DNA from 3 places in the Kribbella yunnanensis genome. Region 3 is predicted to be linked to each of the others. Evidence: riboswitches for the same ligand, from Rfam matches in the RefSeq annotation. Region 3 holds a riboswitch; each other region holds the start of a gene.
What was found. A riboswitch is a leader RNA that binds a small molecule or an ion and turns the genes downstream of it on or off. The one in region 3 is predicted to bind cobalamin.
Positions count from the first base shown of each region.

Region 1: linked by a shared signal. The riboswitch ahead of cobN (cobaltochelatase subunit CobN) and the one ahead of ABD231_RS22485 (ribonucleoside-diphosphate reductase subunit alpha) in region 3 are both predicted to bind cobalamin.
Region 2: linked by a shared signal. The riboswitch ahead of ABD231_RS18475 (ABC transporter substrate-binding protein) and the one ahead of ABD231_RS22485 (ribonucleoside-diphosphate reductase subunit alpha) in region 3 are both predicted to bind cobalamin.

Region 1 is NZ_BAAANF010000018.1:232,435-242,063, forward strand. It holds gene cobN (cobaltochelatase subunit CobN) at 1-3,029, opposite strand, end outside; cobalamin riboswitch at 3,065-3,209, opposite strand; gene ABD231_RS28750 (hypothetical protein) at 3,257-3,679, shown strand; gene ABD231_RS28755 (DUF3500 domain-containing protein) at 3,682-4,638, opposite strand; gene ABD231_RS28760 (phosphoglycerate mutase family protein) at 4,629-5,312, opposite strand; gene ABD231_RS28765 (cobalamin biosynthesis protein) at 5,303-6,229, opposite strand; gene ABD231_RS28770 (serine hydrolase) at 6,305-7,099, shown strand; gene ABD231_RS28775 (mandelate racemase/muconate lactonizing enzyme family protein) at 7,096-8,154, shown strand; gene ABD231_RS28780 (C40 family peptidase) at 8,151-9,020, shown strand; gene ABD231_RS28785 (TerC family protein) at 9,039-9,629, opposite strand, start outside.
Region 2 is NZ_BAAANF010000013.1:119,702-129,330, forward strand. It holds gene ABD231_RS18445 (alpha/beta hydrolase) at 1-1,348, shown strand, start outside; gene ABD231_RS18450 (hypothetical protein) at 1,345-1,956, opposite strand; gene ABD231_RS18455 (sterol carrier family protein) at 2,040-2,381, shown strand; gene ABD231_RS18460 (hypothetical protein) at 2,510-3,313, opposite strand; gene ABD231_RS18465 (MFS transporter) at 3,434-4,735, shown strand; gene ABD231_RS18470 (hypothetical protein) at 4,749-5,690, shown strand; cobalamin riboswitch at 5,713-5,893, shown strand; gene ABD231_RS18475 (ABC transporter substrate-binding protein) at 5,919-6,941, shown strand; gene ABD231_RS18480 (FecCD family ABC transporter permease) at 6,938-7,930, shown strand; gene ABD231_RS18485 (FecCD family ABC transporter permease) at 7,927-8,949, shown strand; partial or broken gene ABD231_RS18490 (ABC transporter ATP-binding protein) at 8,951-9,629, shown strand, end outside.
Region 3 is NZ_BAAANF010000016.1:329,460-339,088, forward strand. It holds gene cimA (citramalate synthase) at 1-360, shown strand, start outside; gene ABD231_RS22470 (hypothetical protein) at 357-608, shown strand; gene ABD231_RS22475 (alginate lyase family protein) at 688-1,872, shown strand; gene ABD231_RS22480 (ribonucleotide-diphosphate reductase subunit beta) at 1,927-2,994, opposite strand; gene ABD231_RS22485 (ribonucleoside-diphosphate reductase subunit alpha) at 2,991-5,858, opposite strand; cobalamin riboswitch at 6,001-6,128, opposite strand; gene ABD231_RS22490 (DinB family protein) at 6,187-6,759, opposite strand; gene ABD231_RS22495 (potassium transporter Kup) at 6,779-8,689, opposite strand; gene ABD231_RS22500 (hypothetical protein) at 8,738-8,932, opposite strand; gene ABD231_RS22505 (3-methyladenine DNA glycosylase) at 8,943-9,629, opposite strand, start outside.

The DNA.
Region 1 (9,629 bases), on a different contig from region 3:
AACCCGGCACCGTACGAGCCCGGCTTGGATCCGAAGACCCGAGCCGTGGCCGACCGTACGTCGTTGCCCGCGGCAACGTCATCGTCGACATGGGCCCGCAGATAGTTGTCGGCGGCATCTTCGTCCAGCGCCGCAACCGTCCGGACCGCTTCGTCGAGCAGCGACACCACGTGCGGGAACGCATCCCGGAAGAACCCGGAGATGCGGATCGTCACGTCGATCCGCGGCCGCCCCAGCTCTTCCAGCGGGACCACCGAGAACCCGGTGACGCGACGGGACGCCTCGTCCCAGACCGGGCGGCAGCCGAGCAGCCACAACACCTCGGCCAGGTCATCGCCCTGGGTCCGCATCGCCGACGTACCCCAGACGGTAAGGCCGACCGAACGCGGCCACTCCCCTGTCTCGGACTTGTGCCGGGCCAGCAATGAGTCGGCCAGCGCGACACCGACATCCCAGGCGTTCCGGCTCGGGATCGCCTTCGGGTCGACGGCGTAGAAGTTCCGGCCGGTCGGCAGCACGTTCACCAGACCGCGGGTCGGCGAACCCGACGGGCCGGCTTCGACGAAGCGACCGTCCAGCGCGCGCAGTACGTTCGTCAGCTCGTCATCCGTGCGGTTCAGGCGCGGAACCACCTCAGTTGCTGCGAAGGTCAGCGAGGACTCGACCCCGGCCGACGACCGGCCGATCACCTCGGTCACGACGACCGGGACCTTCGACGCATCCCAGCTCAGAGTCTCCATCGCGACGACCAGCTTGCGCGCGACCGCCTCCAGGATGTCGACGCCATCCGCACCACTCACTGCGGGAAGATCGGCCAGCGTCGCCAACGAGGACAGCTCGGCGGCGAGACCCGGGTTCGCGAGCAGCTCGGCCTCGTCGACACCGAAGGTCTCCCCCAGCGCGGTCCGCAGACCGGGGATCGAGTACGAACCGCCCCACAGCTGCCGCGCCCGCAGTACGGCGAGGACCAGGTTGATCCGCGCTTCATCGGCCGGGACACCGCCGAGGATGTGCAGTCCGTCGCGGATCTGCACGTCCTTGATCTCGCACAGGTAGCCGTCGAGGTGCAGGACGAACTCGTCGAAGTCGTCGTCCTCCGGCTTCTCGTCAGTGTGCAGATCGTGGTGCAACTGGGCCGCCTGGATCAGCGTCCAGATCTGCGCCCGCAGCGTCGGCACCTTCTCGGGGTCGAGCGCCTGGACGGTCGCGTACTCGTCGAGCAAGTACTCCAGCTTGGCCATGTCGCCGTACGTCTCGGCCCGCGCCATCGGCGGCACCAGGTGGTCGACGACGACCGCATGCGCCCGCCGCTTCGCCTGCGTGCCCTCGCCCGGGTCGTTGACAATGAACGGGTAGACCATCGGCAGGTTGCCGAGCACGGCGTCCGGCGCGCAGTCGGCGGCCATCCCGATTCCCTTGCCAGGCAGCCATTCCAGCGTCCCGTGCTTACCGAGGTGCACGACCGCATGCGCCCCGAAGCCGCCATCGGCCGGAGCGTTCTCCAACCACCGGTACGCCGCCAGGTAGTGGTGCGACGGCGCCATGTCGGGGTCGTGGTAGATCGCGACCGGGTTCTCGCCGAAGCCACGCGGTGGCTGGATCATCAGTACGACGTTGCCGAATCGGAGCGCGGCCAGCGCAATCGCGGGTTCGGGGCCGGAGTTGTCGACGTACAAAGATCCCGGCGCTGAGCCCCAGGCCTCGGTCATTGCCTCCTGCAACGTTTCGGGAACGCGCGCGAACCAGGTCGAGTACGTCGACAGTGGGATCGTCGCGACCGCGGACGCCAGCTGCTCGTCGGTCAGCCAGTCGACATCGTGACCGCCGGCCGCGATCAGCCGGTGGATCAGCCCGTCCGCACCATCAGCCCCTTGCAACTCACTAAGGTCGAGCCCGCCGAGGTCGTACCCGGCCTCCTCGAGCTTGCCGAGCAGTTGGACCGCCGAAGCCGGGGTGTCGAGACCGACCGCGTTGCCGATCCGGGCGTGCTTGGTCGGGTACGACGAGAGCACCAGCGCGAGCTTCTTCTCGGCCACCGGGACGTGCCGCAGGCGGGCGTGCGCGACCGCGATCCCGGCCAGCCGGGTGCACCGCTCGGGGTCCGGCGCGTAGCGGGCCAGCCCGTCGGCGTCATACGCCTTGAAGGAGAACGGGATGGTGATGATCCGGCCGTCGAACTCGGGGATCGCGACCTGCGTGGCGGCGTCGAGCGGACTGATCGCCGCGTCGCTGGCCAGCCACTGCTCACGCGTCGAGGTCAGCGCCAGCCCCTGGATCAGCGGGATGTCGAGTGACGCGAGCGCTCCAGCGTCCCAGGCGTCGTCCGCACCACCGGCGCTGGCGTTCGCTGCGACCGATCCACCGGCTGCGAGCAGCGTGGTGACCAGCACGTCGCATTTGCGCAGCAGCTCGAACAGTCCGGCGTTCTCAGCGCTTGTCGGGTCCAGCCCGCGCAGCGTCCCACAGTAGACGGGCAGCGGTTGCGCACCGGCCTTAGAGACCGCAGCCGCGAGCGCGTCGACGAACGCCGTGTTCCCCGCGATCTCATGCGCGCGGTAGTACACGATCCCGACCACCGGCCGGTCGTCCTCGACAAACGTCCCCCGCACCCCGTACGCCGGGAGTGCAGCAGGCGGGTCGAATTCGTCGCCGGTGAGCAGGATGGTGTCGCTCAAGAAGCCGGCCAGGTTCCGGAGGTTGTCCGCGCCGCCCTCCCGCAGGTAAGCCAGCGCTTCGGTCACCGCACCCGCAGGCACAGTCGACAGCGACATCAGCTCCGCATCAGGAGCCGCCTCACCGCTGACCACCACGGCTGGCTTCCCGGAGGCCAGTACGGCGTCCAGCCCCTCCTCCCAGGCGCGTTTGCCACCCAGCAGCCGCACCACCACGATCTGAGCGGTATTCAGCAACGGAGCGAGTTCAGACAGCTCCAGGCGGGCCGGGTTCGCGACCTTCCAGCCGGCCTCCGCCTCCGCCGCGGCCAAGAGATCGGTGTCGGCAGTCGACAACAGCAACAGGTTCGCGGGCACGCTGAACCGGTCCTTCCTGGGGGTATCCACGCCCCGGCCGGAGGTGCGACAGCAGCAGTTCCTGACTCCCCGCGGCGTTGTTCATCGCCGGTAGGTCACAGTGGCGGGACCGCCCCGGACTCACACCGGGTTCCTGCACAGCTGTCGCTTGACGCCTGCACCCTATCCGACCCCGTCGATTGGCAGGATGCGGAACACATCACTTCGACCAGAAGGCGGCACCACCCATGGAATCCTGGCGCGACGCAGCCTCGCAGCGGGCTCAGGAAGCTCTCGACGGCCTCTTCGGTACGGCGCTCGAGCTAGCCGAGCAGCAGGTCGGCAAACAGGGCGGGTTCGCCCCGTTCTCGCTCAGCATGGACGCGGCCGGCGAGGGATCGATCGAGATGGCCGACGAACCGGACACCGCCAAGGTCTTCGAGGTGCTGTGGGCCGGGCTACGCGCGCAGCGTGACGACCTCGTCGCGGTAGCGGTGGTCGCGGACGTCCAGATCGACGAGGACGGCTGGACCGACGGGATCCGCGTCGAGGCCGAGCACCGGGACGGGATCGCGTTGGCCGTCGTGGCGCCGTACCGGCGAAAGCGGCTGCGGCGCAGGGTCGAGCTGGGCCAGTTCGGGCTGAGCAAGGGTGAGCGCCGGGTTTGGTGACCTCAGCCGTGGGCGGCGTAGTGGGCGGCTAGGAGGTCGGTGCCCCAGTCGGAGCGGTGGGAGCGCCAGACGGAGTGGATGTGGTTGGCGTTGTCCTGGGTGTTGTCGTACTCGGCCAGGAAGGTGGGGGCGGCCAGGGAGTAGTAGTGGCGCCGGCCGGGGCCGGGGGTGGTTTCGCCGGCCCAGGCGAAGGTGAGGTTCTCGATGCCTTGTTCGGTCAGGTCTTGCCAGGTCTGGAGGCCGATGGGGCCGGCTGCGCGGCCGACGTACTGGCCGACGAGGAGGCTGAGGATCTGACGCTGGTCGGCGGTCATGTCGCCGTACGCCAGGCCGCGGTGTAGCAGGGACGGGTCGGCTACCGGGTCGTGACGGGTGAGGATGTCGTCGGGAGCATCGGGTGAGACGACTGCGACTGCGCGCTGGCTGTCGTCTAGGGCGTGCAGGAGTTGGAAGCCCAGGTCGCTCTCGCCGGCCAGGAAGCGGCGGCCCGATGGGGCGGTGGCCGGGTTAGAGCCGATGAACGAGGGTGTGAAAGAGATCGCACCGTCGACCAGAGTCAGGTGGATTGCCAGGTGGTGACCGTTCAGTCGCCAGGCCCACGGTTCGAAGCCGGCGGGGTCACCCAGGATCCGCAGGTAGTAGCGGCCGCCCAGGACAGTGCCCTCCCAGTCCCCTGACTCCGGCAGCGCCGGGATACCGCGCAGGAGCACCTCTGCGTCCAGTACGGCGAGTGAATCGGCCAGACCGCGTTCACTGCAGCCCAGTGCGATCAGCCGGAGCGCCAACTGCTGTTGTGCGGGTGTCAGCGACGACAACGGCAGTCCCGGCCGGTCCCCCGGCAGATAGGTCCACTCCTGGTGATCCGGTGTGTCGAACGCCGCCTGAGCCAACGCCCGCTGCTCCGGGCTCAGACTCCGCAGCAGGTCGATGGCCGCTTCCCGGGTCTGCTCTACAACCACGCTGCTCGCTCCAAGTCAGTGGGCTCATGTGCGGTCGTCCAGCGCTCGAACGGCCGGTCCAGCTTGTAACGGTAGTCGGGCTGACGCAGCAGCACCCGGGTTTCTGCGTTGGCCGGGTTCCGCAGCGTCTCGAAGTACTTGACCGACCAGTGGAACCACCGCATGCAGAACAGCCGCATGGTCAGCCCGTGTGACACCAGCAGCACGTTGCGTGGCGCATCCGCCTGCTCGAAGTCACGGTGCATGGTCTCCAGGAAACTCGACACCCGGTCGTACACGTCCGACCCCGACTCACCATGCGTGAACCGGTAGAAGAAGTGCCCGTACGAGTCGCGCAACCGTTCCTGCCGCTCGATGTCCTCGGTGTCCTGGAAGTTCGCCCAGTCCTGCTCCCGCAGCCGCGGCTCCTCCCGTGCGATCCCGATCAGGTCGTCGAGCTCGAGTCCTTTGAGTGTCTGCAGTGTGCGCAGGTACGGCGACACGTAAACCCGGATCGGCTCGTTGTCGAACAGCTCCCGCAGCTCACGCCCGGCCTTGGCCGCCTGCTCCCAGCCGTGCGCGGTCAGCGCGACGGAGTGGTCCGGGACCCGCTCGTAGATCGACTTGTCCAGGTTCGCCTCGGACTCGCCGTGCCGGATCAGCGCGATCCGCATCGGCCGTCGGCTCAGTCCCATAACCGTCCTCTCGCAACTGCCAGGATCGCGGCCGCACCCGCCGCGGCGATACCGACTCGCCGCGCCAGAGCCGCCGTACGGCGAACATCCGCGACCGTCGGCGTCGGCCCGTCCCCCAGCGTGCCACGGTCTTCGCTATAGGACCCGTAGCTGTTCGTCCCACCCAGTGACAGCCCAAGTGCACCAGCGAAGGCCGCCTCGACCGGACCGGCGTTGGGACTCGGGTGCTGCGCCGCATCGCGTTTCCACACCCGCCGTGCCTCGCTCCACCGCTCAGCCACCACTCCAGTCAGTACGGCGCACACCCGCGCCGGCAGGAGGTTCACAAGATCGTCCAGTCGTGCCGAAGCCCACCCGAAGTTCGCGTACTTCGGGGACCGGTACCCGACCATCGCGTCGAGCGTGTTGGCGGCGCGGTAGGCCAGCAGGCCGGGCACACCGAACACACCACCCCACACGAGTGGTGCCACACACGCATCCGAGGTGTTCTCCGCGATCGACTCGACCGTCGCACGCGCCAGCTCATCCGACTCGAGGGTGGTCGCGTCCCGGGCACACAGGTAGCTGAGCCGATCCCGCGCGGCCGGGATGTCCTTCGCCTCCAGGAACCCGGCCATCGTCTCGGCCTCGCGGTCCAGACTCCGAGCGCCCAACACGGTCCACGTGGCGGCGGCCGTGACGAGCGTGTGTACGACGGGCCGTTCCCGGGTCAGCCGCTCGACCGCGACTCCCGCCAGCGCCGTCGTACCGACCAGGACAGTCGTGTACGCCGTACCGGCCGCCCGCGAGTCGGCGTACAGGCGTGACTCCAGCCGGGTCGCGGTTTGCCCGAAACCCGCGACCGGGTGGAACCGCCGAGGATCGCCAAGGACCCGGTCGGCGACGAAGCCGAGCAGCAAGCCGAAACTGGTGGACACCCGCAGAAGTCTGCCAGGAAACAAATGTGCGGGGTCGAATATGGGCCTGGAAAGATATGTGCGAAGGTGAGTGCTATGGCGATTGCGGAACTGCTCGCGGCGGTCGACGGGAGCGGCGAGTTCGGGGTGTGGTTGGGGCGGGCCGACGGGACGCCGGTGTTCGAGCACGAAGCGGGGCGGACGCACTACTCGGCCAGCACGATGAAGCTGCCGGTGGCGATGGCGATGCAGCGCAAGATCGCGGCCGGTGAGCTCACGCTCGATCAGCCGGTCTTGGTGCACAACGACTTCGCCTCGCAGGCGGGCGGGCGGTTCGGCGTGAATCCGGATGAGGACGAGGCGCCGGCCACCTGGACCAAGCTCGGCACGAAGGTGCCGCTCGGCTGGCTCGCCACCGAGATGATCACGGTGTCCAGCAACCTGGCCACCAACCTCGTGCTCGAACAGGTCGGCATCGACGCGGCCCACGCCGTGCTGGCCGAGTACGGCGACGGCGCCAGCGCGATCCGGCGCGGGATCGACGACCGCGCGGCCCAGGCGGCCGGGATCAGCAACGAGATGAGCCCGGCCGGGCTGGCCGGCGTACTCGTTGCGGTGAGCAACGAATACCTTCGCGACCTGCTCGCGGCCAACCAGTGGAAGGGCGAGATCCCGGCACTGCTCCCACCCGGCACGCGCGTCGAGCACAAGAACGGCTGGGACACCCGGATCCGGCACGATGGTGGGATCGTCCGGCCCTCGGACGCGGACCCGTTCGTCCTCGTCGTCTGTACGACGTCCGACCTGCCGGACGCCCGCGCCCAGCAACTGATCGCGGAGATTGCGCTGGAGGCGTGGAACCACCGGCACGACCTGGGAGCGATCCGATGAAACTCACCACCCATCTGATCTCCGCGCCGCTGCACACTCCCTTCATCACCGCACTCCGGACTGCGACGCACGCCGACTCACTCCTGGTCGAGCTCAGCGACGGTTCGCTGAGCGGTTGGGGCGAGGCTCCGCAGGTCTGGAAGGTGACCGGCGAATCGCTCGCCGGCGCGCAGGCCTGTGTCGAGGGACCGATCACCGCCGCGCTGGACGGCCTCGGCCCGGATGACCTCACCGAGGCCCTGCGTCGCGTGCAGAACGCGGTCGCCGGGAATTTCGGCGCGAAAGGCGCGGTCGATACCGCCCTGCACGACCTCGCTGCCCGACGACTTGGCGTCAGCCTGCACGGCTTCCTCGGCTCGACCGTCGACACGGTCCAAACCGACGTGACGCTCTCGGTCGGCGACGCCGACGCACTTGCGACCGCCGCGAAGGCACGGGTCGCTGACGGGTTCGACGTACTGAAAGTGAAGGTCGGGACTGACGCGGCCGCCGATGTGGAGCGCGTCCGCCGGGTGCGGGACGCGATCGGACCGGGACCGCGGTTGCGGCTGGACGCGAACCAAGGCTGGTCGCGCCGCGACGCGGTGAACGCCATCAACGCACTGGAGGACTGCGACCTGGAGTTGGTCGAGCAGCCGGTCGTCGCCGCTGACCTCGAGGGGATGGCGTGGGTCACCGACCGAGTCGGTACGCCGATCCTCGCCGACGAGTCCGTGTACGGCGTCCGCGATCTCGTGGCGGTGATTCGGCATGGCGCCGCCGACATGGTCAACGTGAAGCTGGCCAAATGTGGCGGACTCGCGCCGGCCCGGACCCTGCTCGAACTCGCCCGGGAGCACGGCATCCGGACGATCGTCGGCTCGATGATGGAGAGCCACGTCGGGGTTGGTGCGGCAGCCGCTCTGGTCGCGGCCTACCCGACCTCCGCGGTCAACGATCTCGACGCGGCGTGGTGGCTGCGTGACGCACCGGTGACCGGCGGGATCCGGTACAACGGCGCGCTGATCCGACTTCCGTTTGAGCCTGGTCTCGGCGTGACAGGCTTGTCGGTATGAAGCTTGTCGCCGCCAAGGTCCCGATCAGCACGGTGTGGACCGAACCGGACGCGCCCCGCGAGATCGACGCGCCCGCCACTGCCGCGCAGCCCGATGTGGCTGCGTGGGCGAAGTCGATGGACCGCGAGAGCCGCCTCGGCCTGCACGGCCGGACGCTGTCCCAGCTGCTCTTCGCAGAGCCGGTGCTGGTCCGCACCGAGCGCGATGGCTGGTCGGAGATCGTTGCGCCGTGGCAGCCGTCGTCCAAGGACGAGCTCGGGTACCCGGGCTGGGTGCCGTCGAGCCATCTGGGTGAGCTGCCGAGCAGTGCGACCGATCCGGTCGCCGTGACCGTGCCGACTGCACCGCTGCTCGCGGAGCCGGCGGTTGGTGCACCGGTCATGACGCTGTCGTTCGGCACCGTGCTGGCCTCGGTTGAGCAGGCGGGCGGGTACACGCGGGTTGCCACTCCGGATGGTGGGTCAGGCTGGCTGGCGAACGACGTACTGCGCTCAGTGGCCGAGCCCTCGACCGCGGAGGATCGGCTGCGGCTCGGCGGTCAGTTCCTTGGGCTGGAATACCTGTGGGGCGGCACGTCGGCGTACGGGCTGGACTGCTCCGGGCTGACGCACACCGTCAGCCGGGTGCTCGGGTTGCGGATCCCGCGGGATGCGCATGATCAGGCGGACACGCTGGAGAACGTGCCGATCGACGACGCGCAGCCCGGCGACCTGTACTTCTTCGCCCGCCCGGGCCAGGTCGTGCATCACGTCGGGTTCGTCTCCCCCACCGGGATGCTGCACGCGTCAGAGACCGGGAAGCGGCTCGAGGACGAACCGCTTCCCGACGAGCGCCGTACGACGTTGGTCGCCGCGGCGCGTTTCTGACTGCTGGGTGCTTCTGACTCAGGCCTTGTGCGCGTCCGGGGCCGGGACCTCGTCCTGAGCGGAGTCGTCCTTGGCCTCGACCGCGGCCGGCTGATTGCGGGACTTGCGCAGGCTCAGGACCGTGGTGATGCCCAGCGTGACGATGATGAAGCCGAGCGAGAACCAGATCGGGATCTCCGGAGCCCACTCGATGTGGTGACCGCCGTTGATGAACGGCAACTCGTTCACGTGCATCGCGTGCAGGACCAGCTTCACACCGATGAACGCGAGCACCACCGACAGGCCGATCGACAGGTAGACCAGGCGGCGCAGCAGGTCGCCGAGCAGGAAGTACAGCTGCCGCAGACCCATCAGGGCGAAGACGTTGGCGGTGAAGACCAGGAAGGGCTCCTGGGTGAGGCCGTAGATCGCGGGGATCGAGTCCAGCGCGAACAGCAGGTCGGTGGTACCGAGCGCGATGATGACGATCGCCATCGGGGTGACCAGGCGCTTGCCGTTCTGGACCACTGTCAGCTTGACGCCGTTGTACTCGTCGGTCGCCTTCAGCCGCTTCTTCGCGAACCGGATGACCGCGTTCTCCTTGTAGTCGTCATCGTCGTTCTCACCCTG
Region 2 (9,629 bases), on a different contig from region 3:
GCGCTGCGGCAACAACCAGCAGTGCGCCACGATCAAGGTGCCGCTGGACTACACGAAGCCCGCCGGTAAGACGATCGAGTTGAGCGCCCGTAAGGTGCTCGCCCGCGACCGCGTCGGCCGGATCGGGACCCTGTTCATCAACCCGGGTGGACCGGGTGGGTCGGGTGTGGAGTTCGCCGCCTCGGCCGGGTTCGTGCTGGGGCAGTCGCTGCTGCGGAAGTTCGACGTGATCGGCTGGGATCCGCGCGGTGTCGGCCAGTCGACGCCGGTGAACTGCCTGGACACCGAGCAGCTGGACAAGTTCATCGCCGCCGACGGCAGCCCGGACGACGACGCCGAGATCACCGAGCTGAACGACGAGGCCAAGACGCTGGCCAACGGGTGCGAGCAGCAGTCGGGTGAGCTCCTGCCGCACGTCGGCACCAAGGACGCCGCCCGCGATATCGACGTACTGCGCGGGATCGTCGGCGACGCCCAGCTGAACTACCTGGGCATGTCGTACGGCACCTTCTTGGGCGCGACGTACGCCGAACTCTTCCCGAAGAACGTCGGTCGGCTGGTGCTCGACGGTGCCGTCGACCCGTCGAAGACATCGCAGGACAACAACATCGCGCAGGCGAAGGGGTTCGACACCGCGCTGGACGCGTTCGCCGAGGAGTGCGCGCAGCGGCAGTGCCGGCTGGGCAGCAGCAAGGCCGATGTGCTGGCCAAGGTCGACAAGCTGATCGACGACAGCGACGCGCACCCGCTGCCGGGGGACGGCGACCGCGAGGTCACGCAGGCGATCGTCGTACTCGCAGTCATTTATCCGCTGTATGCGAAGGACCTGTGGCCGCGGCTCGAGGACGCGGTGCTCGACGGTCTGGAGGGTAAGGGCGCGCGGTTGCTCGCGCTCGCCGACCAGTACACCGAGCGTGAGAGCTCCGGCTATGCGAACAACCAGAACGAGGTCATCTACGCGGTGAACTGCGTGGACCGCCCGGATATCACCTCGGTCGCGCAGGCCAAGTCCGAGGAGCCGAAGTACAAGGCGGCGTCCCCGCGGTTCGGTTCGTTCCTGCTCTGGGGCTCATTGGCCTGTGCGAACTGGCCGGTCAAACCGGAGGACAAGCCGCACGCGATCAAGGCCGCTGGTGCGAAACCGATCGTCGTGGTCGGTACGACGCGTGACCCGGCCACGCCGTACGCCTGGGCCGTCGGACTCGCGGGGCAGCTGGAGAGCGGCGTACTGGTCACGCGGGACGGCGACGGGCACACCGGCTACAAGGCCGGGAACCAGTGTGTCGACAACGTCGTGGAGACCTACTTGCTGCAGGGCCAGGCCCCGACCGCCGATATCAGCTGCTAGCTGGGGCGGTTGGTCGACACCTGGAGCGTCTGGGTGGCGCGCTCGAGGACGGCCCGCAGTGCGGCCTCGTCCTGCGGGCGGCCGCCGACGGTGATCTCGACGGCCGTGCTGTCGCCGTTGTCGGTGGAGATCCAGCGCGACAGACCCATCCGCGGTCCGCGGGTGTCGTCGACGTACTTGTAGACGAGCGTGCCGTTGTCGCGGCTGAGAACGTTGAGCTGCCGCTCCTGGATGCTGCGCTCGCGGTCGCTCACCTGACGGTCCGGGGACTTGCTGCTGCCGCGGGTGTCGAACCGGATCTGCCAGACGCCGGTCGGGTCCAGGAACCGCGGCCGCTGGCCGTCCTGGGTGACCTTCCAGGTCGAGGGGACCTCGGCGGAGACCGGATTCTTCTCGGTGCCGAAGGTCTGCGCCGTGTACTGCAGGCTGTCGGCCTGCAGGCCGTCGCCGCGGGGCGTCGTGGTCGGAGGCGTCTGACTGGTCACGACCTTGTTCGACTGCTTGTCGTCACCGTTGCCGTTGATCGCCAGCACTGTGCCGAAGACTGCAACACCGACGGTCATCCCCGCCAGTGTCATCAGCAGTGCCTGGTGCCTGGGCGTGAGCATCCCGACCTCGCCTTCCGTTTCTCCGTTCTGATTATCGACCACGAAGGGGGCGCGATCACAATTGACGCGTACGCTGGCTCGTCGTGAGCACGCCCTTTGATCAGGCCCTGGAGCGGTACGACGCGGGCACGGCCGAGCGGCCCGACCTGAAACTGCTGACGAAGGAGTTGCTGAAGCTCCTGGTGGCCAAAGCGCCCGGACATGCGGTCGAGGTCCGCGTCCCGCCGTACGGCGCTGTGCAGTGCATCGAGGGTCCGCGCCACACCCGCGGTACGCCGGGCGCGATGGTCGAGTTGCCGGCCGAGTTGTGGATCGAGCTCGCCCTCGGCCGAACCACCTGGCCCGAGGCGCGGAGTACCGGGAAGCTCCGGGCGAGTGGAGAGCGCACCGACCTCAGCGCATTGTTGCCCTTGGTAACCAGTTGATGACTGGCCGGAATCTTGCTGGGCATAAAGGTGCCGCGACACCCCGCCCCGGGTGCCGCGGCTACCAGTAAAGACGCTTCGAGAAGCCAGAAAGTTCACTCACCGAAGAAAATCGGCGGAAAACTTTCTCAGCGGCCGGCGGTGTTGGTGCGCCAGACCACCGTGCGGCCGTTCACGATCTGGAGGTCGCCGCTGTTCTGCAGGACCAGAACCGAGCCCTTGCGGGTGGTCTTGCTGGCCCACAGCGGCTTCTTGGCGGCGCTGTAGACGACCAGGTTGCCGTCGCCCTGCATGGCCACGAAGGCGCCCTTGCTCTGGGTCTTGGTGCTCCACAGTGGGGTCTTGCCCTTGTAGAGGACGAAGTTTCCGTCACCCTGCATGTACGCCCGGTAGGTGCGGTTCACCGACGTCATGAACTCCGGGTACTTCAGCACGCGGTTCATCCCGAGCGTGCCGACCACCATGTAGCGGCTCCAGTTCGGCTTGTTCCGGGTGTTGTAGATCACCAGGTTGTTGTCGTTCTGGACGACCAGCCGGGCGTTCGGGCTGGTGCCGGTGTTGCTCTGCCAGACGATGGTCTTACCGGAGACGACGGTCAGGTTGCCGTTCTTCTGCATCACCAGGACCGAGGCCTTGCGGTTGGTCGCGGTCGACCACAGCGCGGTCTTGCCCTTGTAGAGCACCGCGTTGCCGTCGGACTGCATGAGGAACGTGTACTGGCCGTTCTTGGAGCGGATGTAGTTGCCGGCCTTCAGCTTCTGGCCCGGCAGGAGGACGTCCGAGACCGCGGCGGCCTTGGTGACCGCGGTGGGTGCGGTGACGGTGCTGGTCGTGGCCTGGGCGGCCACGGGCGCAAGCAGGGTGGCACCGGCGGCGGCCCCCGCGGCGAGGGTGGCGAACACCTTGGTGCGTACCGACTTGGTCGAGATCATCCGGTTTCTCCGTCTGTCCTGGGGATATTCAGGGAGATTGACGCCGAGGGCAACCAATCGGTTCCACGGTAGGGAGAAAAGGGTTCTTCGCCCGGGGCGATCTGCTGACAGGATGTGCCGGTGGCAGCAAGTTTCCGAACGCGGCTGGCCCGGCTGCGTGTCGACCTGACTCCGTGGCGTAGTTCGCGAGACTTCCGGATCCTGATGGTCTCCGGCTCGGTCTTCTTTCTCGGCAGCATGTTCGGGTACGTCGCCCTGCCGTACCAGCTGTATTCGCTGACCCACTCGAACTTCGCGGTCGGCGCGATGGGCCTGGTCAACATCGTTCCGCTGGTCGTCTTCGGCCTGTACGGCGGCGCGCTCGCCGATCACGTGGATCGCCGAAAAATGCTCATCTTCACCGGGATCGCGCAGGTCGCGGTGTGCGCCGTACTGCTGAGCAACGCGCTGTTGAGCAATCCGCAGGTCTGGATCATCTACGTCTGCGGCGCCCTGAACGCGATCGCCGCCTCACTGCAGCGGCCGAGCCGCGACGCGCTGTTCCCGCGCGTGGTGAAGCACTCCGAGCTGCCGGCCGCGGTGGCGCTGAACGCATTGACCATGCAGGCCGGTCAGCTGGTCGGCCCCGCGCTGGGCGGTGTGCTGGTCGGTACGGCGGGGATCAGCTGGGCGTTCGGTATCGAGCTGGCCGGGTTGTCGATCGCAACCCTCATGTACTTGCGACTCAAGCCGTACCGGGTCGGCGAGCACTCCCAACCACCCAGCCTGCGCGTCATCGGCCAAGGCATCGCGTACGCCGCGCGCCGCAAGGACCTGCTCGGGACGTACGTCGTCGACATGGTCGGGATGTTCATGGCGATGCCGATCGTGCTCTTCCCGGCGTTCGCCACCGAGGTGCTGAAGGAACCGAAGCTGCTCGGTGCGCTCTACAGCGCGGAGGCGGTCGGCGCGCTGATCGCGACCCTGACCAGCGGCTGGAGCCGCCGCGTCCATCACCACGGCCGGGCCGTCGTGATGGCGGCCGCTTGCTGGGGTGCGGCGATCGGAATCGCCGGTCTGGCGCCGAACATCTGGTTCGCGCTCGTCTTCCTCGCCTTCGCTGGTGCTGCGGATATGGTCTCCGGCCTGTTCCGTTCGGTGATCTGGAACCAGACGATCCCGGACGAGATGCGTGGTCGGCTGGCCGGAATCGAGATGCTGTCCTACATGCTCGGCCCGCTCGGTGGTCAGGCCCGGTCCGGTCTGGTCGCCGACCTGACCAGCGTCCGGACGTCGATCGTCAGCGGCGGCATCCTCTGCGTGGCCGGCGTCGCGGCCACCGGCGCGGCCTTGCGTGACTTCTGGCGGTACGACGCTCGCACCGACGAGCACGCGGTGCGCGAACGCGATCTCCGGGCCGCGGCGGAGGCGGACGAAGCGTAGGCTTTGGCGCACTATGCGTATCCTGCCGCTCGCTTTTGTCGCAGTGCTCGCCAGTGCGTGTGGGGGACCCGGGCAGGAGACCGCACCGAGCGTGCCGCCGCTCGTGTCGATCAGCACGACTCCTCCGTCGACACCACCTCCTTCCGAGACGCCCAGCACGCCGCCGACCGCGAAGGTGGCCGACACGTTGTGCATTCGGATGGACCAACCGCTGGTGCAGGCGACACTCGCCGTACCGGTCGTGCAGATTCAGCCCAAGGCACCGCCGGCCGATTTCGGCGTACCGGCGACGTATGACACGTGTCAGCTCGGTCTGAGTACCAGTCCGAACGGACCAGTCCTGCGAGTCGGGGTGTCAGTGCAGGCGGCGACGAAAGCGACGCTGGCTGCCGCGCAGAAGGCGTACAAGGGGAAGCCCGCGGTTGTCGGTGCGGGAGGTTTCGGAAACGACACGTCGGTGGTGTTCCTGTTCGACGGTCGCCTGTACAAGGTCTCCGGGCCGAAAGCCACGCTCGCGAAGTACGTCGTACTGGGGCAGGAGGTGGTTCGGCAGGCGCCCGGGCTGCCCGAGGCGGAGCCGTTGATCACTCGGTCGGAGTGTGAGCGTGGGTCGTCGGCCGCCGCGAAGGTGATGGGGGCGCCTGCGTCGATCCGCCGGGACGGTCAGACCGAGCTCGGAGACCTGGTCTGCGGGTGGGTTTCCGCGAACAGCGTGCTGTCTTCATCAGTACGTCGTACGCCGAACGCGGTCGCGCTGATGACCGCGATCCGGAAGACGCCGACCGCGCAGGCGATTCCGCTCGGGGACGAGGGTTACGTGGACACCGCGACCGGGCGGACCACGATCCGGCTCGGCGACAACAAGCTGGTCGACCTGGTGCCGTTGCCGGCGCGGGCGGTCAATCCGGACACGATGACCCAGTTCGCGCTCGCGATGCTCTCGCAGTACCGCTGAACCTGCGACTCAGTCGCCGGTGTTACTGTGGCGGCGCCGTGGTGCTCGGGAAGCCGGTGTGATGCCGGAGCGGCCCTCGCCACTGTGATCGGGAGTTCACCGGCAGTCCCTCTTGAGGGAGGTCACTGGCCCTGTGCTGGGAAGACCAGGCCGGTGGATGCAGTCCCGTCAGCCAGGAGACCGGCCACGGCATGTGATCCGTCCACGAGGTGCTGGAGGAGCGGTCCTGTGCTGCGCAAATCCGTTGTCCCTGTCCTGCTTTTGAGCCTGCTTGCCGGTTGTGGCACGTCCACCGCGGCCAGGCCGCATGGATCGATCATCACCGTGCAGAACTGCGGGATCGACGTCACCGTCAGCGGTCCGCCGAAGCGGGTGTTCGCGGCGTACCAGCCGGCCATCGAGATGGCGCATGCGCTGGGAATCTCCGATCGCCTGGTCGGTACGGCGTACCTGGATGCCGAGGTGCTTCCGGAGTACGCGAGCGCGCAGGCCAAGGCGAAGTACTACAAGAACCTGCCCAGCCGCGAAGAGCTGCTCGCGGCGAACCCCGACTTCGTGCTGTCCGGGTTCAACGACGTGTTCAGCGCTGGTGGTGGCAGCGACGAGAGCTTCGGGAGCCGCAAGAGCCTGGGCGAGCTCGGAGTCCAGACCTGGATCTTCAGCCCGCTCTGCCCGACCGCGGACGGTAAGGGCGACGAGGCGATCGACCCGGCCAGCGTCACGATGGACAACGTGTACGCCGACCTGCGCGACCTCGGCAAGCTGTTCCGGGTCCAGGATCGGGCCGAGGCGGTGATCGCCGATCAGCAGAAGCGGATCGCCGCGGTCGAGGCGAAGGTGCGGAACGCGCCGAAGCCGACTGTCGCGATTCTGCGGCCCGGGATGGAGGGCGGCGGATTGACCGTCTCCGGCGGACCGGACTTCGGGACCGTGCTGATCAAGCAGGCCGGTGGGGTGAACGTCTTCGCCGACCTGACCGCCAAGCGGAACGTGAAGATCGGCGTCGAGGAGCTGATCAAGCGCAATCCCGACTACATCCTGATCAGCGGGTGCTGCGATGCCGCGTTGACGCCGGCCTCGACACAGCCCGAGGTGGACAAGATCCTCGCGAACCCGGCGTTTCAGAACCTCAAGGCGGTCCGCAACAAACACGTCGTACCGTGGCTGTTCGCGAACCACTCGGCCGGGGTGCGTGGTGCGTACACGACTGAGGACATCGCCAGGACGATTCACGCTGACCTGTTCAAATGAGGTGGCGAGCGGCCGGACTGCTCCTGTGCGTCGCCGTCCTCGCGGTCTCGGTCCTGCTGTCGCTGAGTGTCGGGAACCAGTATTTCGGGGCGCATGACGTCTACCTGGCGCTGGCTGATTTCACCGGGAGTGACAACGACCGGGTGATCCGCTATCTGCGTCTGCCGCGAACCGGTGCTGGGTTGTTGGCTGGTGCGGCTTTGGGGCTGGCGGGTGCGTTGATGCAGGGCGTGACGCGGAATCCCTTGGCGGATCCGGGGATTCTCGGGGTGAACGCCGGGGCGGCGCTGGCCGTGGTCGGGGCGATCGGGGCGCTGGGCGTGCAGAGCCTCACCGGGTACGTGTGGTTTGCGATGGGCGGTGCGCTGGTGGCGACCGTGGTGGTCTACCTGGTCGGCGCGATCGGGCGAGGTGGCGCGACGCCGGTGAAGCTCGCGCTGGCGGGAGCGGCGATCTCCGCGCTGCTGGGGTCGGTGACCTCCGCGATCACATTGCTTGATCTGTCGACGTTGAACGAATTCCGCTTCTGGGTGGTCGGATCGCTGACCCTGGCGACCGGTCCGGTGCTCGGTCAGGCGGTGCCGTTGATTGCTGTGGGCATCGTTCTGGCGTTGGTTCTCGCGAGGTCGCTCAATCAGCTTGCGCTGGGTGATGAGCTGGCTCGGTCGTTGGGTACGCGGGTGACGTTGGTGCGGGTGCTGGCGGGGCTGGCGGTCGTGGTTCTGGCTGGTACGGCGACTGCGATCGCTGGGCCAATCGGGTTCCTGGGGCTCGCCGTACCGCATGTCGCGCGGACACTCGTTGGTGCGGACTATCGGTGGATTCTCCCGTGGTCGATGGTGCTGGCGCCCGCCGTACTGTTGCTTGCGGATGTTGTCGGGCGCTTGGTGGCGCGGCCGGATGAGCTGCAGGTCGGGATCATCACGGCGGTCATTGGCGCGCCGGTATTCATCGCGCTGGTGCGTCGTCGCCGGTTGGCCGCGCTGTGAAGACACTGCGGGTTGGTCCGGTCTCGACGCGGGTGGATGTCTCCAGCGTGGTCTGGTCGACTGTTGCTTGGGTGCTGACGCTGGCGGTCGGAGCGCTCTCGCTGACCCGGGGTGATTATCAGATCCCGCTGGCGTTGGTGCTTGAGACGCTTTCGGGCAACGGCACGCTGATCCTCAACGACATCGTGGTCAACAACCGGCTGCCGCGAGTACTGGTGGGGATCGGTGTCGGTACGGCGTTCGCCGTGTCGGGGGCGATCTTTCAGCGGCTCGCTCGCAATCCGCTGGTGAGCCCGGACCTGATCGGGGTCAACGCGGGGGCCGCGCTGGTCGCCGTACTGATGATCACTGTGCTTGGTAGTGGGTGGATTCCGGGTGGTGCTTTGCTGGGGTCGTTGCTGGCGGCAACCGCTGTTTATCTGCTCGCCTATCGCGATGGGGTCTCCGGCTATCGGCTCGTCCTCGTCGGGATCGGCGTGACGGCGATCATCGGCTCGGCCACCGCCTATCTGCTGACGCTGGCCGATATCTACACGGCGAAGAGCGCATCGCAGTGGCTGGCCGGGAGTCTCGCCGGCCGCACGTGGTCGCACGCCGTACTGATCGGGGCCGCGCTCGTCATCTTGTTGCCTATGGCAATCGCTGGTGCTCGGCAACTCCGGTTGCTGGAACTCGGCGACGACCTCGCTCGGACATTGTCCGGTCGCGTCGAGCTGTCCCGGGTGGTACTGATCGCGGTCGGGGTTGCCCTTGCTGCGTTGGCGACTGCGGCCGCGGGGCCGATCGCGTTCGTCGCTCTGGTGGCGCCGCAAATGGCTCGCCGGTTGGTGGCCGAACGCGTTGCTGGGCTGCTGACGGCCGGTGCTCTTGGTGCCTTGCTGGTGGTCGCGTCCGACCTCGTCGCCCGGGAGATCTTCGCGCCGACCCAGTTGCCGGTCGGAATCGTGACCGCGTTCCTGGGAGCGCCGTACCTGCTCATCCTGATGGCCCGCGCCAACCGCATCGGCCGAGGAGGCTGACATGACCGAACTCCGGGCAGACCAACTGACACTCGCGTACGACGGTCGTGCCGTCGTACACGAACTGTCGGTGCTGATCCCGCGCCAGCAGATCACCGTCATCGTCGGCGCCAACGCCAGCGGCAAGTCCACGCTCCTCCGCGGACTCGCACGCCTGCTCACCCCGCGCGGCGGAGCCGTCTACCTGGACGACGTCAACCTGGCCAAAGTCGGTGCCGCCCAACTGGCAACCCAACTGGGCATGCTCCCGCAACAACCAGTCGCACCCGAGGGAATCACCGTCTCCGACCTCGTCGGTCGCGGCCGGCATCCGCACCAGCGCTGGTTCCGCCAATGGTCTCTCGAGGACGAGCAGGTGGTGAACTCAGCGCTCGCCGCGACCGGCGTCGCCGACCTCGCCGACCGCTCACTCGACGAACTGTCCGGCGGCCAACGCCAACGAGTCTGGATCGCCCTGGCCCTAGCCCAAGACGCCGACACCATGCTCCTGGACGAACCAACCACCTTCCTGGACCTGGCCCACCAACTAGAAATCCTCGACCTCGTCCAAGACCTCAACCGCCAACACCACAAGACGATCGTCCTGGTCCTCCACGACCTAAACCTCGCCGCCCGCTACGCCGACCACCTAATAGCCCTGAAGGACGGCCAAGTAGCCGCCACCGGCACCCCCACCGAAG
Region 3 (9,629 bases):
TCCCGCGCCGACGGCGAAGCGGTCTCCGAGTCGACGGTGAAGCTGGTCGCCGGGGGAGAGCGCGAGATCGTCACCGGCGAAGGCAACGGGCCGGTGAATGCGCTCGACCACGCGCTGCGGACAGCGATCGAGCGGGCCTACCCGGTGGTGAACAAGTTCGAGCTCGTCGACTACAAGGTCCGCATCCTCGACCAGGGCCACGGGACCGATGCCGTCATCAGAGTCCTCATCCAAACCGCGGACGGCGAAGGTTCCTGGGTCACTGTAGGAGTCGGCCACAACATCGTCGAGGCCAGCTGGGAGGCCCTCGTCGACGGCTTCACCTTCGGCCTCCTGCGCCACAAGGAGGAAGCCCGATGACCACCGTCCTCGAAGCCCCCGTCGTCGCCCCGGCTGTCACCACGACCTTCACCGCCGAGATCGTCGAGACCGAGGGCATGTTCGCGCGCATCGCCGTACTGCTCAACCCGTACGACGTCCGCCGGCTCGCGCTCTGCCTCGAGTCGAGCACGCTGGAGATCGTCGTCGCCGGCACCGGCTTCGACGCCGGCCGGGTCGCCGCCCGCCTGGAAAAGGTGATCGGCGTCCTGGAGGTCACCGTCAGCTGAGTTTTGCCAAGAAGGTTTACTAATCGTTGTCTCCTGGGTAGCTTCGTGAGCGCGCCCCAACCGCCCCCAGGAGGCTGCCATGACTCGACTACGCCCACTTCTCGTCACCGTCGCCCTGAGCCTGATCGCGAGTACCGCCGTACTGTTCGCCGCCCCGCCGAGCACAGCGGCGCCGGCCGCCTTCAAGCATCCCGGTGTGCTCGTCAACAAAGCGCAACTCGACTTCGCCCGCCAGCAGGTTCAGTCCGGCGCCCAGCCGCAGACGGCGGCGTACAACGCGATGAAGGGCAGCTCGTACGGCGCTCTGTCGTACACGCCGAAACCTCGCGCGATCGTCGAATGCGGTTCGAACTCGAATCCGAACAACGGTTGTTCCGACGAACGCAACGACGCGCTCGCGGCATACACGCACGCGTTGCTCTGGTACTTCACCAACGACGACCGCTACGCCAAGAAGGCGATCCAGATCATGGACGCGTGGTCCGCCGTACTGCAGGACCACACGAACTCGAACGCACCCCTGCAGACCGGCTGGTCCGGCGCGTCGTTCTCGCGGACCGGTGAGCTGATCAAGCACACGTACGGCGGCTCGTGGGCCCAGCGCGGGCGGTTCGAGAACATGCTGCGCACCGTGTATTTGCCCGAGGTCCGCAATGGCGCCGGCTGCAAGAACGGCAACTGGGAACTGATCATGACCGACGCCGCGATCGGGATCGCGGTCTTCCTCGACGACAAGGCTGCCTTCGACAAGGCGGTCAGCATCTGGCGTGGCCGGCTGCCCGGTTACGTCTACCAGACCACCGACGGCGCCTGGCCGAAGGCGCCGTCCACCTGCTCGTCGAAGGACACCCGCGAGGAGATCGTCGCCTACTGGCAAGGCCAGTCCACGTTCTCGAACGGCCTCGCCCAAGAGACCTGCCGCGACTTCGGCCACACCGGCTGGGGACTCACCGCCGCCACCCACGTCGCCGAAACCGCCTGGCACCAAGGCGTCAACCTGTACGGCGAAGCCGGCAAACGACTCACCGACGGCTACTACTTCCACACCCGCTACGAAACCGGCACCGCCGTACCGTCCAACCTCTGCGGCGGAACCGTGAAGCTAGGCCTCGGCGCAGTCAGCGAAATCGTCTACAACCACTACCACAACCGCCTCGGCCAGCAGATGCCCACCACGCTCGCGTACACCGAGTCCAAGCGCCCAGCCGGAGCCAACTACTTCTTCGCCTGGGAAACCCTCACCCACGCCAACAACCCCCGCTGAACCACGAGGGGCCGGGCGGCAGGTCGAGCCGCCCGGCCTCTCGTCGTACTGGGACTAGTCCCAGCTGAGGCCGCTGGAGGACTGGTATTCGATGACTCGGGTCTCGAAGAAGTTCTTTTCCTTCTTGAGGTCCATGACTTCGGACATCCAGCCGAACGGGTTGCGGGTCTCGCCGAAGATCGGGGCGATGCCGATCTGTTCGGCGCGGCGGTCGGTGATGAAGTGCATGTACTGCTCGCAGAGGTCGGCGGTCAGGCCGAGCATGCCGTTGGGCATGGTGGAGCGGCCGTAGGCGACCTCGAGCTCGCAGGCTTCGGTGAGCATCTGGCGGACTTCGGCCTGGAAGGCCTCGGTCCACAGGTGCGGGTTCTCCTGCTTGATCTGGTTGATGCAGTCGATACCGAAGTTCAGGTGGATCGACTCGTCGCGCAGGATGTACTGGTACTGCTCGGCGATGCCGACCATCTTGTTCCGGCGGCCGAGCGACAGGATCTGCGCGAAACCGGTGTAGAACCACATGCCTTCGAAGACCACGTAGAACGCGATCAGGTCGCGCAGGAACGCGGTGTCGGACTCCGGCGTACCGGTCTTGAAGTCCGGGTCCTCCAGGTGCTGGGTGTACTTCAGCGCCCAGGCGTCCTTGTCGGAGATCGACGGCACCTCGCGGTACATGTTGAACAGCTCGCCCTCGTCGAGACCGAGCGACGTACAGATGTACTGGAAGGTGTGCGTGTGCACGGCCTCCTCGAACGCCTGGCGCAGCAGGTACTGACGGCACTCGGGGTTGGTGAGCTGGCGGTAGACGGCCAGGACGATGTTGTTCGCGACCAGGGACTCCGCGGTGGCGAAGAAGCCGAGGTTGCGCTTCAGCATCAGCCGCTCGTCGTCGGTCAGGCCGTCTTTGGACTTCCACAGCGAGATGTCGGCCTGCATGGAGACCTCGGTCGGCATCCAGTGGTTGTTGCAGCCGGCCAGGTACTTCTCCCAGGCCCACTTGTACTTCAGCGGGAGCAGCTGGTTCACGTCGGCCCGCGCGTTGATCATCGCCTTGTCGGAGACGTCGATGCGGGAAGCGCCGACGGCGATCGAGCCAAGTCCGGTCGCGTTGTCCGTGGTCGTCACTGGCAGGCCTCGCAGTCAGGGTCTTCGAGGGAGCAGACTGCTCCGGTTGGTTCGGGCAGTGGAGCGTTGTCGATCGCCGACGGGGCGGTGACCGGTACTGCCGTCGGCACGGTGGCGGAGACGGCGTTGAGCTTGCCGTCGGTGCCCTTCAGTGTCGACTTCTCCACATGGGTCTTCGACTGCGAACGCAGGTAGTACGTCGTCTTCAGCCCGTAGCGCCACGCGTTCCGGTAGAGCTCGTCGAGCGCCTTGCCGGACGGTGAAGCCATGTACAGGTTGAGCGACTGCGCCTGGTCGATCCACTTCTGCCGGCGCGACGCGGCCTTGATCAGCCACAGCGGCTCGATCTCGAACGCGGTCGCGTACAGCTCGCGGAGGTCGGCCGGGACCCGGTCGATGTTCTCCAGGATGCCGTCGTGGTACTTGAGGTCGGAGACCATCACCTGGTCCCACAGCCCGCGCGCCTTCAGGTCGTTGACCAGGTACGGGTTGGCGACGGTGAACTCACCGGACATGTTCGACTTCACGAACAGGTTGCTGTACGCCGGTTCGATCGACTGGCTGACCCCGCAGATGTTGGAGATCGTCGCGGTCGGCGCGATCGCCATCACGTTGGAGTTCCGCATACCGTCGCGGAGAACCTTGGTCCGCAAGGCATCCCAGTCGAGTGTCTTGGCGTCGTCGAGGATCACGTCACCGTTGCGGGCCGACCGCAGCAGCTCCAGCGAGTCGATCGGCAACACACCCTGGCTCCACAGCGAACCGTCGTACGTCGAGTAACGGCCGCGCTCGGCGGCGAGATCGCTGGACGCCTCGATCGCGTGGTAGCTGATGGCTTCCATCGAGCTGTCGGCGAACGCGACGGCCGCGTCCGACGAATACGGGATGCGCAGCGAGAAGAGCGCGTCCGCGAAGCCCATCAGGCCGAGGCCGACCGGGCGGTGCCGCTGGTTGGCGCGCTCCGACTCCGGCGTCGTGTAGAAGTTCACGTCGATCACGTTGTCGAGCATCCGGACCGCGGTCTTCACCGTGTCGCGAAGCAGGTCAGCGTCGAGGCCGGTCTCGGTCAGGTGCGCGACCAGGTTGACCGAACCCAGGTTGCAGACCGCGGTCTCGTCGACCGTCGTGTTCAGCGTGATCTCGGTGCACAGGTTGGACGAGTGGACGACACCGTTGTGCTGCTGCGGCGAGCGCAGGTTGCACGGGTCCTTGAAGGTGATCCACGGGTGGCCGGTCTCGAACAGCACCGTCAGCATCCGGCGCCACAGGTCGAGCGCGCGGACCCGGCGGAACACCCGGATCTCACCGCGGTCGGCGGCCGCCTCGTACTTCTCGTACGCCGTCTTGAACTCCGCGCCGAACAGATCGTGCAGATCCGGCACCTCGTCGGGGGAGAACAGCGTCCACTGACCGTCCGCCTCGACCCGCTGCAGGAACAGGTCCGGCACCCAGTTGGCCGTGTTCATGTCGTGCGTCCGGCGACGCTCGTCACCGGTGTTCTTACGCAGGTCGAGGAACTCCTCGACATCCATGTGCCAGGTCTCGAGATACGCACAGACCGCGCCCTTACGTTTTCCACCCTGATTGACTGCTACCGCCGTGTCGTTGGCGATCTTCAGGAACGGTACGACGCCCTGCGACTCACCGTTGGTGCCGCGGATCTTGGCGCCGATTCCGCGGACCGGGGTCCAGTCGTTGCCCAGACCGCCGGAGTACTTGGCGAGCAGGGCGTTGTTGCGGATCCCGGCGAAGATGCCGGCCAGGTCGTCGTCCACCGTGGTGAGGAAGCACGAGCTCAGCTGCGGTCGCGTCGTACCGGAGTTGAACAGGGTCGGCGTCGACGACATGAACCGGAACGAGCTGAGCAGTTCGTAGAACTGGATCGCGCGGCCCTCGCGGTCCTCCTCGCGCAGCGCCATCCCCATCGCGACCCGCAGGAAGAACGCCTGCGGCAGCTCGAACCGGGTCTTGTCGATGTGCAGCAGGTAGCGGTCGTAGAGCGTCTGCAGACCGAGGAAGGCGAAGTCGAGATCGCGCTCGGGCCGGATCGCCGCGGACAGCCGGTCGAGGTCGAAGGTGGCCAGTTCGGGGTCGAGCAGACCGGCTTCGATCCCGGTCGCGATGTAGCGCGGGAAGTATTCGGCGTACGCCGTGGCCATGTCGGCCTGGCTGGCCTGCCGGGGCTCGCCGTGCACGCGGCCGAGCGCCTCGCGGCGGATCTGGTCCAGCAGCAGGCGGGACGCGGCATAGCTGTACTGCGGCTCGGTCTCGACGTACGACCGGGCCGCCATCACGAGAGCCAGCTCGACCTCGTGCTGGGCGATCCCGTCGTAACAGGAGCCGATCGTCTCGTTGAGGATCTGCTCGGGGTCGACGGAGTCCAGCCCGGCGGCGGCCTCGGCGACGATCACGCGCAGCCGGTCGACGTCGAGCGGAACGCGGGTCCCGTCGGCCTGGCGGACCGACACGACCGGCTTGGTGGCGGCCAGCTCAGCCGGGTCGGCAGGCGTGCGGGCCTTCGTCCGCTCCTCGCGGTACAGCACGTAGGCCCGGGCGACCTGATGCTCTCCCGCGCGCATCAGAGCCAGCTCGACCTGGTCCTGGATGTCCTCGACCTGGACGCTGCGACGGGCGTCACCGCGACTGGTCAGGGCCTCGACGACCCGGCCGGTCAGGTCGGTGACCAGGTCGCGGACCCGGTGGGTGGCGCCGGCGTCGTTACCCTCGACGGCCAGGAACGCCTTCGTGACGGCGACCGAGATCTTGGTCGCGTCGAACACAGTGTTACTGCCGTCGCGGCGGACGACGGTCAGTTGGTTCCCGTGGCCGGCCTCGTCGGCCGCCGATCGGGATGTGGAAGCGATGGTCACAGAAGCTCTTCTCTCCCTACGCGTGCGAAGGACCGCGACCAGAAGGCATGAGCGCATGACGGGACGGACAGCACCGGCCGGAAAACTGTCGTCTCGCCCTGCGACCCACCCTCGAGGTCTCGGACCGCGCGCACCGGCGGTGCACGCGCCGGCGACAGGTATCCGGACTCGCGGCCGCCCCACTACGACAGGGCGTCCGCTCACCGTTGCGGGGCAGCTCCGGACTCGCACCGGATTCCCCTGACCGCCAGCTCGACAGACTTTAGGGCAGCCGCTAGATCTAGTGGTAGCGACACGCCGCGTGTCGCACATGTTGTGGTCCTCACGCCGCGACGCCATACAGATCCTGTAACGTCATGATCTCTGATCCGTGATGGATCAGCTCGCGATTGAGCCGTAACACCACGTGCCCGAACGGCTCCTCGGCATCCAGTGCCGTCGCCTGACTGAGCCCCACTGTCGCCACCTGCTCCTCCGGCAACGACGCGATCCCGTCCTGCCACGCCTCCACCCAATGCGTCAGCCAGGCGACCGCATCCCGCGCGTTCCCGTGCAAGGTGATGTCACCTCGGCCCTGCTCTTTGGGTCCGAACGTCCACTCCCACCGCTCGAAGAACGTCTCGGTCAGATGCGCGATCAACCACGCGATCGTCCGCGGCCCCCGATGATCAGGCTCGTCCGGCCACTGCGCCACCCACTCGCCGGACCCCAATGACCGATAGTGACTCGGATAGTGCCGCCGTACGACGGTCAGTGCCGCATTGCCCGGTTGCCAGAAGTACTGCTCATCCGTCAACTGTGCCAGCCGCGCGGACAGCACCATCCAGCTGAACCCCAACTGCCCTCGCACCATCGCCATGGCGGAGGGCTGCTGCAAGATGTCCCACTCGAACATGTGTTCGAATGTAACAGACCTACACGGTGATTTGCGAGCCCACGATGACGACCTGTTCGCGGGGGAGGTGGAAGTACTCGGCGGCGTCTGCGGTGATCGCGGTGGTGGCGAGGAAGATGCGTTTGCGCCAGCGGGGCATGCCGCTGGTGTCGCCCAGTTTGAGCTCGATGGCGGAGAGGAAGTAGGAGGTGTCGTCGGGGTCGACGGTGAGTTCGGTGCTCTGGGCGGCGGCTCGTTCGAGGATCTCGGGGACGTTGGCGGACTCGACGTAGCCGAGGCGGGCGGTGACGTGGATGATGCCGTCGTCGGTGTAGCCAAGGTCGTCGACCAGGATGCGCTCGGGTTCGGGGACGTGCGGGACGGTGACGGTCTCGATCGAGAGGATGACCACGTTCTTGTGCAGGACGTGGTTGTGTTCGACGTTGGCGCGCATCGCCAGCGGGACCGTGGTGTTGCCGCGGTTCAGGAAGACCGCCGTACCGTCGACTCGGGTGATCGGGCGCTCGTGCAGGGTGTCGATGAACTCGCGCAGTTGGCCCTCTTCGCGTTCGCGCTTGGCGGTGACGAGTTGGCGGCCTTGCTGCCAAGTGGTCAGGACGAGGAAGACGCTGACCGCGATCAGCAGCGGCAGCCAGGCGCCGTGCACGAACTTGGTCAGGTTCGCGCCCAGGAAGAGCAGCTCGACGGTCAGGAAGATGGCGGCACCGAGGATGACCAGCCACAACGGCTTCTGCCACTGCTTCCGGACGATGTAGAAGAACAGCAGCGAGTTGATGACGATCGTGCCGGTGACGGCCATCCCGAAGGCGAAGGCCAGCGCGGCCGAGGTCTCGAAGGCGAAGACCAGCGTCAGTACGGCGATCATCAGCGCCCAGTTGACCCACGGGACGTAGATCTGGCCGGCTGTTTCGGTCGAGGTGTACTGGATCCGCAGCCGCGGCAGGTAGCCGAGCTGGACGGCCTGGTGGGCGACCGAGAACGCGCCGGTGATGACCGCCTGGGAGGCGATTACGGTCGCGGCCGTCGCCAGGATCACCATCGGGATCCGGCCCCACTCGGGGACCAGCAGGAAGAACGGGCTGGTGAACCCGTTCGGGTCCTCCAGCACCAGCGCGCCCTGGCCGAGATAACTCAGGATGCAGGCCGGGAAGACGAGGAACAGCCAGGCCCGCGTGATCGGCTGACGGCCGAAGTGCGCGAGGTCGGCGTACAGGGCCTCGGCGCCGGTGATCGCCAGTACGACGGCCGCGAGCGCGAAGAAGGCGGTCCCGAAATGCCCGGTCAGGAAACCGATCGCGTACGTCGGCGAGAGCGCCTTGAGGATGCTCGGGTGGTCGAGGATGCCGCCGATCCCGCAGACCGCGATCGCCGCGAACCAGACGATCATGATCGGCCCGAACGAGCGGCCGATCCGGCCGCTGCCGTGCTTCTGCACGCTGAACAGGCCGATGATGATGACCGCGGTGATCGGCACCACCCAGGCGTCCAGGCCGGGCTGGATCACCTTGACGCCCTCGACCGCGGACAGTACCGAGATCGCCGGGGTGATCATCGAGTCGCCGAAGAACAGTGACGCGCCGAAGATGCCGAGCCCGGCGAGGAGAACCGTCGTACGGCGTCCGCTCGTCCGGGGGATGTTCTGGATCAGGGTGATCATCGCCAGGATGCCGCCCTCGCCCTGGTTGTCGGCGCGCAGCACCAGCAGCACGTACTTGATCGTCACGATCAGCGTGACCGCCCAGAAGATCAGCGAGATGATCCCGTAGACGTTCTGGGTGGCGGTCTCCACCGGGTGCGGATCACCCGGGTTGAAGATCGTCTGGATCGTGTAGATCGGACTGGTCCCGATGTCGCCGAAGACGACGCCGAGGGCGCCGATCATCAAAGCGGCCTTGGCCGGGGTCCGGGCCCCCGTGGTCTGGCTCGTCACGATTTGCATTGAATCACGCGTCCGGCGCAGCCCCTGGACGGCGTGCGGTCAGCGCTTCTGCGGACCCCGGATCGCCACGAAGATCAGCGAGACGCCGAACGCGGCCACGATCGGGCCGACGATGGCCCACAGCGAACTCCCGGTCATCGAGCTGCCCGTGAGATAACCCAGTCCCTGCAACGCCCAGACGGCGCCGAGCGCGGTCAGCAGCACACCGAAGGCAATCGCGACGATCTTTCCCATGGACGGGAGGTTAGTCGAGAAGTTCGTTGCACAGGGCGACGAGTTGCTCGCGGAGCGGGCGGGCACGCTCCGCGAAGGTGCGCTGGGCGGCGGCGTACTCGGCCTTGCCGGCGGCTGTTTCGATCCTGACCGGGTCATAACCCAGCGGTGCCAGGTCATAGGGCGAGGCGCGCATGTCGAGCGTCCGGATGTCGCGGGCAAGCTCGAAACAGTCCAGGACGAGTGCGCTCGGGGTGAACGGCGCGAGCTTGGTCGCCCACTTGTAGAGGTCCATGTTGGCGTGCAGACAGCCGCCCTGCTCGAGCTGGGGCTGGGCCTCGCGGGTCGGCTGCAGGACGTTCAGCGGCCGGGCCGCGTCGGTGAAGAACCGGAACGCGTCGAAGTGCGAACACCCGATCTTGTGCGACTCGACCACCTGATCGGTGCCCTCGGCCCCCAACCGCAACGGCCACTTCTGATGCCGTACGGCGTCCGTCCGGTACACCATCGCCCATTCGTGCAACCCGAAACACCCGAACTGCGGTTGCCGGTCGAGGGTGGCGCCGAGCAGCGTGCGGATCCAACTGATGCTGTCGGTACGGCGCTCGATCTCGGCCGGATCGAGTTGCGCAGCGCCATCGATCACCACGTAGCCACGGCGTTCGGCGTACTCGGGGGCGTCGAGCAACCGCAGACCCGGCCCGGGATGCCAAACGCG